DNA from 4 places in the Sporosarcina thermotolerans genome. Region 2 is predicted to be linked to each of the others. Evidence: a T-box and tRNA genes for the amino acid it is inferred to sense, from the RefSeq annotation. Region 2 holds a T-box; the other regions hold tRNA genes.

Region 1 (3,894 bases), on a different contig from region 2:
GATTGCAACCAATACAGAAAAAGGTTTTTTCGTTCCTGTTATGGATAATACTTTTTGTGCAATGGCTTGTGCTGCTCCACTTTTCTCAATATACTGTGCTAAAATTGCCCCTAATAAAAACACTCCAAAAAAACTGATTAAAAAACCAGATAAACCTGTCATAAATGAACTTTCATTTCCTATTAAAGAAGGAAAGAAATCCATTCCATTTGTAACAATTACAACTATTGCAGCAAGTGGTGCTATGAAAACGATGCTAAAACCTTTCATAGCTAGAATGACGATTAAAGCAATCGCAATTAGTATACCGATTGTACCCATATGCTGTTTTCTCCTTTTTAACTAATTTTTGTGCTGTTAAAAATCATATCCGATGGGGAAAGATTGTACTGGGTTCATCATGTATCACCCAGATGGATATATGTCAGCGCAGATGATAAGCCGAGGGCGACCAGCCTACTATTGGGGTTTTGTGGAATTCCCATAAAAAAACCAACATTTATTTGCGCATTCCCAGTATAGACCCAAAAACTTTATAATAAAAATAGATATATTTAATAACATTCATCAATCAAATTTATAAATGAGGTGATCGTATGGACTTTAGACAACTTCACTATTTTTCTCAAATCGTTAAACATGGCAGTTTTTCAAAAGCAGCTAAGCAACTTTTTGTTTCCCAGCCCACAATCAGTAATGTAGTAAAAGAACTTGAGAGTGAACTGGGTTCAAAACTTTTCAACCGTTCAACAAGAAAAATTGAATTGACTGACACTGGACGTCTTCTGTATCAGTACAGTGAGAACTTGTCCCGATCTTTGCTCCATTTCCAGGAGGAATTAAATGATATAAAAAGTGGAGTGAAAGGCCAAATAAAAATGGGGGTATTTACATCAGTAGGAACTGAAATCCTAACGGAAATCATGACGGAATTTTATCAACTATATCCTGAAATTAACATCACCTTCGTTGAAGATAGTGCAGCCAACTTAAAAGAATTCTTGTTTCAGGGAGAACTTGATTTAGTTGTAGTGAGTTTGCCCACGAACGAAGAATTTGAGACCATCCCTTTCTTAAAAGGGGACCTACGACTATTAGTTCATGAAAGACATCAACTTGCAAATAAGGAGAGCATAAAGTGGGATGAATTAAAAGAGGAAAAATACATCATGTTCCGTGAGGAATTCTCTGTTTACCAAATGATCATGTGGGAAGCCAAGAGGTTGGGCTTTCAACCTGAAATAATTTGCACGACTTCCCAATGGAAGTTCATTTTAGAACTTGTGTCATTTAATCTCGGGATTGCTATTCTACCGCAAAGTACACTAACTATAATTATGGTCAAACATAAAGGGATTAATGTATTACCACTTGTTGACCCTGAAGTAACTTGGGAAATAGGCATCGGCTGGAAAAAAGACAGCTACGTTTCACTTCCTACACAAAAATGGATCAGTTTTCTAAAGGAAAAATTGTTTCAAAAATCACAGTAATAAAGACATGCTATTTAAAGACAAAGCTTTAAATATATATACATTTCTATTATAGAACAGTCAAATTCGTCTACCATGTGTAAAGCCAATTAAACAATTGAAACAACAATTTGAAACAACAATAATGCCCCACGAAGATATATTCTCCATGAGGCAATTCAGAATTATATTCGACCAACAATATTCAAATTACGGTCCCTAAAAATGCGGAATAAATAAGAATGAACATGTTCAGGCCTGTAGCGGATGATTCCTGTTGCTGCGGCAAGCGTGGCTCCGATGACAATAACAAAACCATATGAAAGGGTAATTGGGAAAAAGTATAACCAAAAAACAAATAATGACCATAAACGCTTTGGTATCAACGTTTATGGTCACTTCTATAACTTCTACGTCCCAGGCAGGAATCGAACCTGCGACCTACAGCTTAGGAGGCTGCCGCTCTATCCCCTGAGCTACTGAGACAAAAATAAAGTACCTTTCTATTATAAAGAAATCGGCCTTAAAGGGCAATATAAATGTTTGAAACAGGTATGGATACTAGTAAAAGAACCATATTAAGTGCGAATGCACTCAGGAGGAATTCAAAAATGGAAATGGAAAGAAGTTCATCAACGGAAAGATTTCAACCGTTTACATCCGTTACAAACGGCATTGGACTTGAAATGGCACCTGATATATATTGCTTTACGGTTCAAATCGTCAATGTCGTATTTTACGGTATAGCTGGCAAAGGAAATGATTGGGTCCTCATTGATGCGGGAATGCCAAAATCTGCTTCGATGATTAAAAAGGAAGCAGAAAAACGGTTTGGAGAAGGCAACCCACCAAAGGCAATTATCTTAACGCATGCCCATTTTGACCATATCGGTGCATTGATTGATCTATTGGAAGTTTGGGATGTCCCTGTATATGCACATTCACTGGAACTTCCATATATAACTGGACAAAAAAACTATCCGAAACCTGACACATCAGTAGAGGGAGGAATGGTAGCTAAAATGTCGTTCATGTTCCCGAATGAAGCTATTGACATCGGGACAAAAGCGCATGCGCTATCGGATGATCATACGATTCCGTTTATGCCGGATTGGAAATGGATTCATACACCGGGTCACTCGGAAGGACATATTTCGATGTTCAGAAATGAAGACCATGCAATGATTGTTGGTGATGCATTTGTGACGGTAAAACAAGACGAGCTATACAAAGTATTCACTCAGGAAAAGGAAGTAAACGGACCCCCGCGATACTTAACCCCCGACTGGGAAACTTCAGAGCAATCCGTAAATATATTAAAAGCACTAAATCCCAAAATAGCAGTTACTGGGCATGGTGTGCCTGGAGAAGGACATTGGTTGGCGGATGGATTAGAAAAATTAGTCTCCGACTTTAATTCCATCGCAGTACCGGAATACGGGAAATTTGTAGATGATCAGCTACATTAATGAAAGTTAGGGTGGTAAATGATATGGACCATGTTGAAAAGGAAATTACGAAACGAAATCAAATCGCAAAAAGAAATGAAATGTACGAAGAAGTCGCCCATGAATTTGCATCCCTTGGAGAATATAGGAATGCAGTATTAAATGTCTATAAGAAAACAATGCAGAAACAAAACGAGAAAGATAAACCGACATTATGAAAGGGCGTCCAGCGAATTTCGCTGGATGCCCTTTCAGTCGTCATCTCCATATAATCGTTTATCTGTACTGGATTGCACGCCTACCCCGACACGTTTATTCAAAGTATTTTTCCAGCTGATTGCCAGCCATTCACAAGCCGCAAGCGCTGCCGCTTTTTCTTTGTTTTCCCTATCAACATGCATCACATGATTACAATTTTCAATTGTCCATTCAGGAGCCGGTCGATCCACTAATTTCGGCTTCTGCCCATCGGAGATGTATCCTTCTTTAAGAACGCGGAAATACCAACCGGTCTTCCCCGAATCTTGAATAAGTAACGAAAGATCCTTTCTTCTAAATCTACGCGCAGGTTTCCAGCAAGGTTGTCTTGGTTGCGAAACTTGAATAACGACTTCACCTATCTCATAAATATCGCCAATGCAAACTTCGTCTTCCAACATGTTCGCGAGTGTTAGGTTCTCACCCATTCCCCCTGCTTTCATTGCAGTCAAGTCAAATTCATCATGAAAATATCCATAATGTTCACTCGGATAAGCGAATATAGCTTTTTCTGGACCACCATGATTCTTTGTGTCTGCTTGGCCGTCACCATCCAAACCATTTTTTCCAACCCAAACGCGCCCGGTTACAGGTTTTTTAAAAATAGCACTTTCCCATTCTTTATCCATATAATTTGCGGCATTTTTATCGCCGACTGTTTGTGGCTTTCCAACGAATATTTCTTTAATGATCTTCTCCAAAAAATCCCTCTTTCT
Region 2 (3,894 bases):
CGATTATTATTAGCGACAAAAATTTGCAGCAAGCAGGTGCAGATATTGAAATTTCCGATCCTGATGCCGCGTACCTTTATGATGCAAGCATATACTGGTTATTGAAAACGATTGAAGTCCCGTTTAATGTCGAGTTATCGAATTCTGAAATAGAATCTGATATGAAAGTTGTGAAAGTGAACGAAGGAAATGCATTAAATACTTCAGGGTCAACACAACTTGTTGTGAAAGATGCGTTTTATCAAGAATTAAAAGGTCAATTTTTGAATGATGAAAACGGTTGGCGCATTTCAAACACTTATGCCATCGATGTGCCGGATCACGATCAGCTTGTTGAGGCATCTGCCATCTTTAAGCGCATCAATGAGGAAAATGATCAACACGGATTTGATTATTATTCTCAATATGTCTCGTCCATGGAATTTAATGGACTGCTCATCTTCATTTCAGGTTTCCTTGGACTCGTGTTCCTCATTTCAACTGGCAGTATTCTATACTTCAAGCAAATGACGGAGGCGGAACAGGAGAAAAGCAGCTATACAACCTTGCGTCAATTAGGCTTCACTGTGCAAGACATCATGCGCGGCATCGTCCGAAAGCAAGTGTTCGTCTTCGGCGTTCCGTTGATAATTGGCTTACTACATTCCATCTTTGCAATCAAGGCAGCATCCTTTATGTTCATGTCGGATATTACCTTACCCGCATCCATCGCAATGGGCATCTACGCGCTCATTTATCTTATCTTCGCATTCTTGACGGTTGGGTATTATCGGAAAACGGTGAAGGCGGCGCTTTGAGAATTGGGTAAATAAGCCGAGTCGGTGATAAAGTGCTGAGAGTCGGTGATAACGCTCTGAGAGCCGGAGGTAAACACGAATAGAATACACAAAAAAGCAATCGCCAGCGAGCGATTGCTTTTTCTTACATTTCTTCAGGCGCTTTCATTCCTAACAAGCGCAGTGATTCAGATAAGACGATTGTGACGCTTTCGATGAGTGCCGAGCGATAGGGCAGATTTGCCTGATCGGTTAACACTTGAACATTCCCGTAAAATGAATTGAATGCTTGCGCGAGATCGATCGCGTATTTGGCGATGATGGACGGATCCAATTCATCAGCTGCACGTTTTACAGCGTGCGGAAATTGTTCAAGCAGCTTGATTGTTTCCCATTCATAATCATTCACTTCATTTACATTGAATGAATCGACGTCGCTAACTTTACGCAAAATCGAGTGGGCACGCGCATTGGCGTATTGGACGTAAGGACCCGTTTCGCCTTCGACCTGCAACATCGATTCCAAGTTAAATTCGATATCATGCTTCCGATGCTGTTTCAAGTCGCTGAATAAAATCGCACCAACGCCAACCGCATCAGCCACTTCGGATTGATTGGCAAGGGTAGGGTTTTTCTCTTTGATATTTTTCTGTGCAAGTTCGATTGCTTCCTTCAAAACATTCTCAAGCAAGACGATCTTTCCTTTACGCGTCGACATCTTTTTCCCGCCTTGCAAAATGAGCCCGAACGGTACGTGTTGAATGTCATTCGACCAGTTGTGCCCCATTTTTCCCAACACTTGCTTCACTTGCGTAAAGTGGAGGCTTTGTTCATTCCCAACGACGTAAATGGATTTGACGAAGTCGTAATTATTTTTTCGATCGATGGCAGCTGCCAAATCACGTGTTGCGTACAATGTCGCCCCATCTGATTTCTTAATCAAACAAGGAGGCATGCCTTCCTGAAGTTCGACGACCATGGCGCCATCGGATTCAACCAATAAGCCTTTGCTTAGAAGCTCTTCCACGACAGGCTCCATTTTGTCATTATAATATGCTTCGCCATTATACGAATCGAATGTGACTCCTAACAGATCATAAATCCGTTGGAACTCCTTCAATGACTCGGTTTTGAACCAATTCCATAAGGCAAGTGCATCCGAATCACCGTCCTCCAACGCTTTGAAGGCTGCGCGCCCCTCATCGTTTAATGAAGGATCAGTCTCTGCTTCCTTATGAAAACGGATGTACAGCTTCAGCAATGTTTCAATTGGAGCTTGACGAACGTCCGCCTCATTACCCCATATCCGATACGCTGTAAGTAGCTTCCCGAATTGTGTACCCCAATCACCGATGTAATTGATTTTCACCGGCTTGTAGCCGATCTTTTCAAGCAATAAAGCAATGGAATTCCCAATGACCGTTGAGCGCAGATGGCCCATGGAAAATGGCTTAGCAATATTTGGTGAGGACAAATCAATCGTCACGACACCATCATTGCCTTCATTGGAAGTGCCATATGTGGTCGATTGTTGCAAGATTGTTTGAAGAAGCGTATCGGCAATGACTTCCCGGTTCATGAATAGATTTACATAGCCATTTACCGCTTCGGCTTTCTGGATTAACGGATGATTGATGGAAGCAGCAATCTCCTCCGCAATGGCAACAGGCGATTTTCGTAAGACTTTTGCAAAAGGAAAACATGGCAATGCAAAATCGCCTAATTTTGCATGTGCCGGGCGTTCTAACATATGTTCCTCCAATGGAATCGGGCTGACTGTCTGTAAAGCTTGTAGAATATCCTTTTTCATATACACAAACCCCTTTTTAGATAAAATAAAAAGCCCTCGATCTCAATAAATGAGACGAAAGCTTGTTCCGCGGTACCACTCAAATTGCCCCTGATAGTATGGATAGGGGCCCCTTTCTCCTAACGGCGAGACACCGGCTTCTCCTACTTCATTCAGAAAAGCATCTACGAAGTGCGTTTCATAATTCATCTTCGCCAGGCTTCCACCAACCCCGGCTCGCTATGGAAGGAAAGAATTATTACTCTCTTCGTCTTCGATATTGTAGTTGAATGTATCAAATCGGTGGCTGGGTGTCAATGGGCGTCACGTAACTTTTGTACGAATCGTCCGTCTAATCCGTTGATGGGAGGTTTTGACATGAACTATAGGTTAACAATCTTATTAAGTGCTGCTTTATTGTTGGGAGGATGTGGAACGGATGATTCCCCGAAAAATGTCGCGGTTGAAGATAGTGTTGAATGGAAGATGTTAAAAATGGTGAGTGGGCGTGAAATCATTGCGGAATTGAAGCAAACCGCTCAAGAAACGCCTAAGCGAGACGAGGCGGCCACCATTGAAACACCACCTGAATATGAAAAGCCTACAAAAGAATTGGCGGAGGATTTGGCGGTCAAAGCAATTGAGGGACCCGCTGCAATCCAGGCGGTGGAAGAAGTTTACGGTGAAGGCGGCATTCGTGATGAAGGAGTCCTCTTTATCGAAATTCAGACAAGAGGCGCAAAGCAATCTGGCGTCTGGATCGGGTTAAAGGAGCCTGACGAACGCGTTCAACAATTGCTTGATCTATTGCAGCCAAAAGTGGATGCGGGCGAAATCCTTGCGGAACCAATCTATATTTTCCGCAGCCCCCACACGGAAAAAGAGCTCAATGATTTACAGGATGAAGTCGCGGAAGCATTGAAAGGAATCGAATCGGAACAGGGATCCTATGCGCTGTACGTCGATGTCATCAACGGCGAGATTGAAGTTTCCCATGATTTTCTCATGCCGGAGCAGCAAGAGGAGCTGCGCCAACAATTCGCAGACCACACAATCAATTTCACGCAAAATGGAAGAATGGTAGCTGCTCCCGGGGAATCAAGGATTATTGCTCCTGAACAAACTTACACAAGCACTCCACTCACGGATGGTGGATTTGTACTGTCTGTTAGTGAAGGGCAGTTCTTGGTAGCTGGTCCGAATGAAACTGCTGCGTTTTACAAATTCCCTGAAGCTGACAAGTTGAAAGTAGGCCAGCGTGTGAAAGTGGAAGCATCAGGCCGCATGATGGAATCCTATCCTTCGCAAGGGACTGCAAAATTTGTAGAA
Region 3 (3,894 bases), on a different contig from region 2:
AAGGGCCACCGGTCAAAGGACTCAAAGGGAATCCTCAAGAGGTAAAGTGGGCGGAAGAACAATGGAAATCCAACGCCTAATTGGACGTGCAATGCGTGCTGTGGTGGATTTGGAAGCGCTTGGTGAGCGGACAGTATGGATTGACTGCGATGTTATTCAGGCAGATGGCGGTACACGAACAGCATCGATTACTGGGGCATTTGTTGCCATGTCTATAGCAGTTTCGAAATTAACATCAAAGAAGGAATTGAAGAAGTTCCCGATTCGTGACTATTTGGCGGCAATCAGCGTTGGGAAAACGGAAGAAGGAGTGCTTATCCTGGATCTTGACTACCCAGAAGATTCCGCGGCGGCTGTCGATATGAATGTCGTCATGACTGGTGCAGGTGAATTTGTGGAGTTACAAGGTACGGGTGAGGAAGCAACGTTCACAAGACAGGAAATGAATGATCTCGTTGAACTGGCAGAGTCTGGTATCCAGCGCCTGATTGGAATTCAAAGGGAAGTTTTAGCTGATGTCGGAACACAGATCGGTCGAAAGGAAGGCGAATAATACCATGAAAAAGATTTTGATCGCAACGAACAACAAAGGGAAGGCTAAGGATTTTGAAGCACTTTTCAATCCTTATAATATAGAAGTTCTCACTTTAAATGATTTAGAGCAGGACATTGATGTGGAAGAGACGGGTGTCACTTTTGAAGAGAATGCAATTCTTAAGGCTGAGACAGTATCCAAGCTTTTGGGAATCACAGTCATTTCGGACGACAGTGGACTTGAGATCGATAAGCTGAACGGCGCTCCAGGCGTCTATTCTGCTCGTTACGCAGGTGCAGTGAAGAGTGACGAGGCAAATATCGAAAAAGTCCTCACAGAGCTTCAGGGAGTGCCTGAGGCGAAACGTACGGCACGCTTCCGTTGTGTTCTTGCTGTCGCAGGTCCGGGTCAGGAGACTGTTACATTTTCAGGTAGCTGTGAAGGGGTTATTTTGGAAGAGAAACGAGGAACTAACGGTTTTGGTTATGATCCAATCTTTTTCAACCCGGAAATGGACCGGTCCATGGCGGAATTGTCCCCCGAGGAAAAAGGTCGTATATCACATCGTGGCGCAGCGCTAAGACAATTAGAGGAGCATTTGCCGCAGTTGTTAGACTCGATCGGTGAACAACAATGAAAATCGTTGTAATGAGCGATTCGCATGGTGATAAGGAAACGGTGTCTGCCGTTTCCGCATTGTCTGCGGATGCTAAATTCCATTGCGGAGATAGTGAGTTGTCTGCAGAAGATCCATTGCTGAGTAAAATGCATATAGTAAGAGGAAATTGTGATAGTGATTTAAGGTTTCAAAAGTCGCTTATAATTGAAATAGGCAACAAACGGATTTTAACGGTGCATGGTCACGAGCATGATTGCAAACGGACGTTATTGCCTTTATTTTATTCCGCGAAGGAACACGAGGCGGACATTGTCCTTTTTGGTCACTCCCATTTGTATGGTGCAGAACTGCAAGATGGGATCCTATTCGTTAATCCAGGAAGCACATTGCTTCCAAGGGCAGGCAAGGAGCCGACATTCGCAGAAATTGAATGGGATGATGTAGGTGGCTGCAAGGTTTCATTCAAAAATATGGATTTTGAGATAGTTGATTCGGTTGAATTAATAAATATCTAAAAAAAGCGTTGACTTTTTTTGCAAGCCTGCCTATAATAAGATTTGTCGTTGGCAAACGTTGGTTGTTAACAGCATGTCTCAGTAGCTCAGCTGGATAGAGCAATGCCCTTCTAAGGCATCGGTCGGGGGTTCGAATCCCTCCTGGGACGTTTTTAAACGCACGAAACCTTAAGAAATAGGTTTCGGGCGTTTTTTATTATAGAAGGATTTCAAATTTGGGATTTATGCGTGATTTAGCAGATTTATGAGTTTTTTAGGATGTTTATGCGTATGTCAGTTAGTTTATGAGCATTTGAAGTGATTTATGCTTGTTTAGTGCTGTGTATGCGTGTTTCGAGGATTTTATGGGCTTTGAGCAATTAATCTTATGCGATAGCTGTTTGTAACTGTCTAAAGCGGGTATGTGTTATTGAAATAAGCAAGATGACTGTAGTGCGTCCTATCCATCAATCGGATAAGGCGCTTTTTTTGATTTATGTATAATTTTTAATCTCCGGGAATAGAATGCAGAAAATATGCTTTTAGTTGCTTGCAGTTACTTGCAGTTCACTTGCAGTTAGAATAGAATGGGGTGTAAGAGGTGAAGATCATGCTAACGATGTATGAAAAAATGGCCTTCGATGAGAGAGCGGAAAAAATAACGGAACGAATATTTGAGGATAAAAGTGAAAGCATTTTATTTTTCAAAGTCTTGGTAAACTATTTAGACATGACTTCAAAAAACAAATTGGGATTGGACAAGTTGTCTGAATCTGTTCTTGAAAATTCAACAGAGATGAAAAGCTATTTCTCTAAAACCTTAAAAGTTATGGCTGATATTGCCGTACAAGCGGATGAAATTTTACCTGTATATACAACAGGGCAGCTATCTAAATTTTTCGGAGTTTCAATCACAACCATCAATAATTGGATAAATGAAGGAAAATTTATTGGAGTAGAGAGAAGCGAAAGGAATAGCCAAGCCCGAATCAGTGCGGATACCTTGTGGATGGCTAAAACAGGTAAACTTTACTCTGTAGCCCAAATCGTAAACGAATGGGAAGAAGAACAAGATGCATTAGGCAACAATAGATACGACAGCGAAGAAAAGAATTTTTTAGTCGATCAAATGGCTTTATATGAGAAAAAATACGGGGGAGATTTCGAGAGTACATTGGGAATGAAAGATGGTTTGTCTCCTGAAGAAGAGACAGATGCTGCTGCTTGGTCCTATTTTAGAAGAAAGTTTGACGCCATACGCGATGACAAATCTGCCGCCAACTAATTATTCTATATTAGAAAAGTAATTTGATGAAATAATTGAAATTCGAAATGGTGCTAATGGCTTTCCCTCCGCAACATCTTCCCATTGCATTCTCAATTATTTTTAGAACCTGTAGCCGGAGCCCCACCCGGTAGGACGCTTTCCGCAAAAGTAGCATCAGAAATAGCGAATATCTATGCACAAATCGATTCTCTATCGGGCCATATTATTTAGTTTAGCTTAATAATTAAACTGGATTCTTTAAACAAGATTGTCATAATAGAGATATTGTAATATATTTATAGAATAAGACTTTTAGGTTAGGAGAAAAGACATTAAGAAAATTTTATATTATGTTTCTATTACTGACTGCACTTGTACTAAATGCATGTAGTCAAACTGAAGAAAAAACAAGTAATTCGGCTGTACCTGAAGAAAACTCAGAATTAGGTGTTACAGATTCTGACACTACTAAATCGGAAGAAGTGGAAGAAGTTCAGTCTGTTGATTCAGATGTGTTATTTTTAGCAGATCAAAATGAGCAATTGGGTGGAGAAGCTTTTAGTGATAGTGGATTAAATGAAAAATCTCAAATTGTTGATAAAGATGGGTATACATACATTCTAACACCTTCTATAGACACGCGAAGTGAATCTGGTACTTTATACGTTTCTATATTAAAAGGTGATGAATTTATCGTTAAGGAAAAAGTTATAGATATTGAAATGCCTTCAAAAGATAGTGATGATAGGTATAGATATACAAAGACTGCTTTTTATGAAAATACACTTTTAATCGTTTCAAGAGATTCCACTAAGTACAGATCCCCTAATCAATTTATCTTTACTACTGTAACGGTTAATGAAAAAGGAGAGGCAGAAACGAAAGAAGTTAGAAGAAGCGTATCCGATGATAATAACTTGGAAGATTCATTGATTTCTGGATTAAAGGGATATTATTACTTTGAAAAAACAGATAGTAA
Region 4 (3,894 bases), on a different contig from region 2:
AGAGGTTGAACCATTGCCTGAAACAGTACGATCCATTGAAGAAGCGGATTTAATCATATTCGGACCAGGAAGCCTATACACAAGCATCCTGCCGACAATCCTTGTAAGGGGCATAAGAGACGCGGTACTCGTAAGCAAAGCTAAAAAGGTATATATCAATAACCTGACAACTCAAGAAGGAGAAACGTATCAGTATACAGCATCAGAGCATGTGCAAGCGCTGTATGATCACGCTGGCAGCGCTTTTCTCGATACGGTTCTGTTGAACGATACTGATTTCGAAACATTATTACAGGGGAATGAATCGCCTGAAGTTCAATTACCCGTTGAGAATGATATAGAAGCTTTGAAATTGCTTGTGCCTAACATCGTCCTTGGAGATATTTCGACAGTTTCCGAGGGCCGTATCATCCATGATGCGAATAAGGTTGCTTCATGGGTTAAGGAGTATATGAAAGGCAAGGATGTAAACAAGGAGACTTGATCATCGCCGAGAGAGGGGGGACAGTCATGTCTTTTGCATCAGAAGTAAAAAAGGAATTAACCAATATAGAATCAGATGATTGCTGTGTAAAATCAGAAATAGCCGCCTTTATAAGGATGAACGGAGCAGTTTCTTTCTCGAATAAACAATTAAGCTTGGATGTTCAGACGGAAAATGCTGCAATCGCAAGAAGGCTATATTCCAACATAAAACGTCTTTACCCATATAAAGTTGAATTATTGGTCCGCAAGAAAATGCGTTTGAAAAAGAATAACGTCTACATATGTAGGATCCGTGACGGCGCTAAGCATTTATTGGAGGACTTATATATATTAACAGGAACGTTTCAATTCAAAAATGAGATTGTACCGGAATTGGTGAAAGATGAATGCTGTGAGAGGTCTTATTTAAGGGGCGCATTTTTGGCTGGGGGATCAGTCAATAATCCCGAGACGTCTTCGTATCATTTGGAAATATTCTCGTTTTACAAGGAACATAGTGAGGCCTTGGTTGAGTTGATGAATAAATCGATGCTAAATGCAAAGTCGATTGAACGAAAAAAAGGTTATATCGCATATTTAAAAGAAGCGGAAAAAATATCTGACTTCCTTGGCATAGTCGGCGCACATGTTTCATTGATGAAATTCGAAGATGTGCGGATCATAAGGGATATGCGAAATAGCGTTAACCGACTCGTGAATTGTGAAACAGCGAATATGAATAAAACAATCAGCGCTGCGCAAAGGCAAGTCGAGAATATCAAATTTATCCAAAATACGATTGGATTAGATCAATTACCCGATCGTTTGCAGGAAATCGCCCAGCTACGGATTGAACATCAGGATATAACGTTAAAAGAGCTTGGTGAAATGGTGACCGGCGGAACCGTCAGTAAATCCGGCGTGAATCATCGATTGAGAAAAATAGAAGAGATTGCAGAAAACCTTCGAAGTGGCGGAATTGCACTTCGTTAAGAACTAGACGAGGTAGGAAAGGAGACGAATAAGTATGGCAGAAAAAACAGTAGAAGTGAAGCTGAAAACTGGCTTGCAGGCAAGACAAGCTGCATTATTTGTCCAGGAAGCGAATAAGTTTTTATCAGACGTGTTTTTGAAAAAAGACGATCGCCAAGTAAATGCAAAAAGCATTATGGGTGTCATGAGCCTTGCGATTGCAAAAGGTGTTTCAGTAACGCTAATGGCGGATGGTGTGGATGAAGAGCAAGCAATCAGCACACTCGCTTTGCTTGTTGAAAAAGAGAATTAACATCCATTAGCCGAGGGTACTAACTTAGCAAAGGTTTGCAGTCTACGTACGCCGCGTCCTGCGGCAACGACTGCATGACCGGCATCCTGCCGGCCTCAGGTATAAGACGAAGATACGGAATGGCGGTTTTTGCTACGTAGTAGATTTGATTATGACCCGAGCATCTAGCGCCCAGAGCTAAACGTAAACAAGAGTACAAATTGCTTTGAATAAAAAAAAGCCGTAAACATGAATGTTTACAGGCTTCTTTATACAGCTTATATGCCCTCGGCGGGAGTCGAACCCACATTTCAAGCTTCGGAGGCTTGCGTGCTATCCATTGCACCACGAGGACGAAATATAGAGTCTGATGGTAACAGACAACACTCATTATACAAATAAAGCCATAAGAATGCAATAGTAAAATTAAATGCGTTATATTTGACCTTAATTGACCATAATATGTATGATAGGTGTACAGTTGAAACAAATGGTTTCAGCAGGTCGACAAATTTGAACCACCTAAAAGGAGGAAATACCATGAATCTAATACCTACAGTCATCGAACAAACAAATCGGGGCGAACGTGCTTATGATATTTATTCTCGTCTATTGAAAGACCGGATTATCATGTTGGGCAGCGCAATCGATGATAATGTTGCCAACTCGATTGTTGCGCAATTGCTATTCCTTGAAGCGGAAGATCCTGAAAAAGACGTTTCCATTTACATTAATAGCCCAGGCGGAAGCATTACTGCTGGTATGGCAATCTATGACACAATGCAATTCATCAAACCGGACATTCAAACAATTTGTATCGGTATGGCTGCATCAATGGGATCTTTCCTATTAACTGCAGGAACAAAAGGAAAACGTTATGCGCTTCCTAATGCAGAAGTGATGATTCACCAACCACTTGGCGGTGCACAAGGTCAGGCAACTGAAATTGAAATTGCTGCAAAACGCATTCTTTTCCTACGTGAGAAATTGAATACGATTCTTTCCGAGCGTACTGGCCAGCCAGTTGACGTTATTGCGAAAGACACAGATCGTGATAATTTCATGACTGCTGAACGTGCGAAAGAATATGGTTTGATTGACCATATTATCACACGCAGCGACATGAAAGACTTGAAAAAATAAGTATTGCTTTGAAAACCGACTTCTTTATATGGAGTCGGTTTTTTAATTTATTCCAAAATGTTTGAAACCTTTTCGGGCGACATACGATAAATAGAATACGGACTCAAGTTTGAATCGTGTTTCCCAAAGGGTATCCGTTAGTATTCAGAATAGGAGTGAGAATGAATGAAAAAACTATTAGGACCACTTACTATCATTATTGTTCTTCTTGTAATACTTGGTATTGTGTTTGTACCAAGTTACAACAAATTTGTAAATTTGGAGGAAGATGTTGATGCGTCGTATGCGCAAGTCGAAAACCAATTGCAACGCCGGCTTGACCTAATTCCGAATTTGGTAAGCACCGTGAAAGGGTACGCAAGCCATGAAAAAGAAGTAATTGCAGAAATATCCGATGCGCGCGCGAAATTATCGGGTGCAACTGGACCTGCAGAACAGGCGGCCGCGGATACCGAATTATCCAATGCATTAGGACGTCTATTGGTTGTAGTGGAAAATTATCCGGATTTGAAGGCGAATCAAAACTTCACCCAGCTCATGGATGAGTTGGCTGGCACCGAGAACCGGATTGGTGTCGCGAGGAAAGATTATAATGACGTCGTTTCCCAATTCAATCGACAAGTGAAAAGGTTTCCGGGGAAATTAGTCGCTTCGATTTTTGGGTTCGATGAAAAAGAGTATTTCCAAGCGAATGAGGCTGCAAAAGAAGCACCTAAAGTAGACTTTGGAGATGGGAAATAGTGATTCGGAAAATCGTTCGATCGCTCACGGTCGCATGTTTACTATTCATGTGCATACCATTCGGGGTGTCGGCAGCCGAAATCCCCGCTTGGAATAAATTCGACTATTTCATCCAAGACCATGCCCGAATTTTATCGAATGAACAAAAAGAAGAGCTGAACCGACTCGGGAAAAACTTGGAACAGGCGACGGGAGCGGAATTGGCGGTCCTCACAATCCCAAGTATAGGTGACGATCCGGTTGAGCAATATGCAGTCGATGCGTTGCGAGCGTATGGACTT

What was found. The T-box of region 2 lies ahead of argS (arginine--tRNA ligase). A T-box ahead of a tRNA ligase gene usually reads a tRNA of that ligase, here a tRNA-Arg.
Region 1: it has a tRNA-Arg gene. The T-box ahead of argS (arginine--tRNA ligase) is inferred to sense a tRNA for this amino acid. The anticodon was not compared.
Region 3: it has a tRNA-Arg gene. The T-box ahead of argS (arginine--tRNA ligase) is inferred to sense a tRNA for this amino acid. The anticodon was not compared.
Region 4: it has a tRNA-Arg gene. The T-box ahead of argS (arginine--tRNA ligase) is inferred to sense a tRNA for this amino acid. The anticodon was not compared.

What each region holds. Positions count from the first base shown of each region.
Region 1 is NZ_JBHSRM010000014.1:281,450-285,343, reverse strand. It holds gene ACFPZG_RS12970 (GntP family permease) at 1-321, opposite strand, end outside; gene ACFPZG_RS12965 (lipocalin-like domain-containing protein) at 374-487, shown strand; gene ACFPZG_RS12960 (LysR family transcriptional regulator) at 597-1,493, shown strand; tRNA gene ACFPZG_RS12955 (tRNA-Arg) at 1,886-1,958, opposite strand; gene ACFPZG_RS12950 (MBL fold metallo-hydrolase) at 2,090-2,941, shown strand; gene ACFPZG_RS12945 (hypothetical protein) at 2,965-3,138, shown strand; gene ACFPZG_RS12940 (MOSC domain-containing protein) at 3,172-3,879, opposite strand.
Region 2 is NZ_JBHSRM010000002.1:330,414-334,307, reverse strand. It holds gene ACFPZG_RS02640 (FtsX-like permease family protein) at 1-797, shown strand, start outside; gene argS (arginine--tRNA ligase) at 922-2,592, opposite strand; T-box leader at 2,634-2,849, opposite strand; gene ACFPZG_RS02630 (DUF3221 domain-containing protein) at 2,944-3,894, shown strand, end outside.
Region 3 is NZ_JBHSRM010000014.1:18,088-21,981, forward strand. It holds gene rph (ribonuclease PH) at 1-553, shown strand, start outside; gene ACFPZG_RS11600 (XTP/dITP diphosphatase) at 558-1,172, shown strand; gene ACFPZG_RS11605 (metallophosphoesterase) at 1,169-1,669, shown strand; tRNA gene ACFPZG_RS11610 (tRNA-Arg) at 1,745-1,818, shown strand; gene ACFPZG_RS11615 (MerR family transcriptional regulator) at 2,268-2,933, shown strand; gene ACFPZG_RS11620 (hypothetical protein) at 3,266-3,894, shown strand, end outside.
Region 4 is NZ_JBHSRM010000021.1:73,564-77,457, forward strand. It holds gene ACFPZG_RS16540 (gluconeogenesis factor YvcK family protein) at 1-484, shown strand, start outside; gene whiA (DNA-binding protein WhiA) at 511-1,458, shown strand; gene ACFPZG_RS16550 (HPr family phosphocarrier protein) at 1,493-1,750, shown strand; tRNA gene ACFPZG_RS16555 (tRNA-Arg) at 2,013-2,084, opposite strand; gene clpP (ATP-dependent Clp endopeptidase proteolytic subunit ClpP) at 2,270-2,872, shown strand; gene ACFPZG_RS16565 (LemA family protein) at 3,038-3,613, shown strand; gene ACFPZG_RS16570 (TPM domain-containing protein) at 3,613-3,894, shown strand, end outside.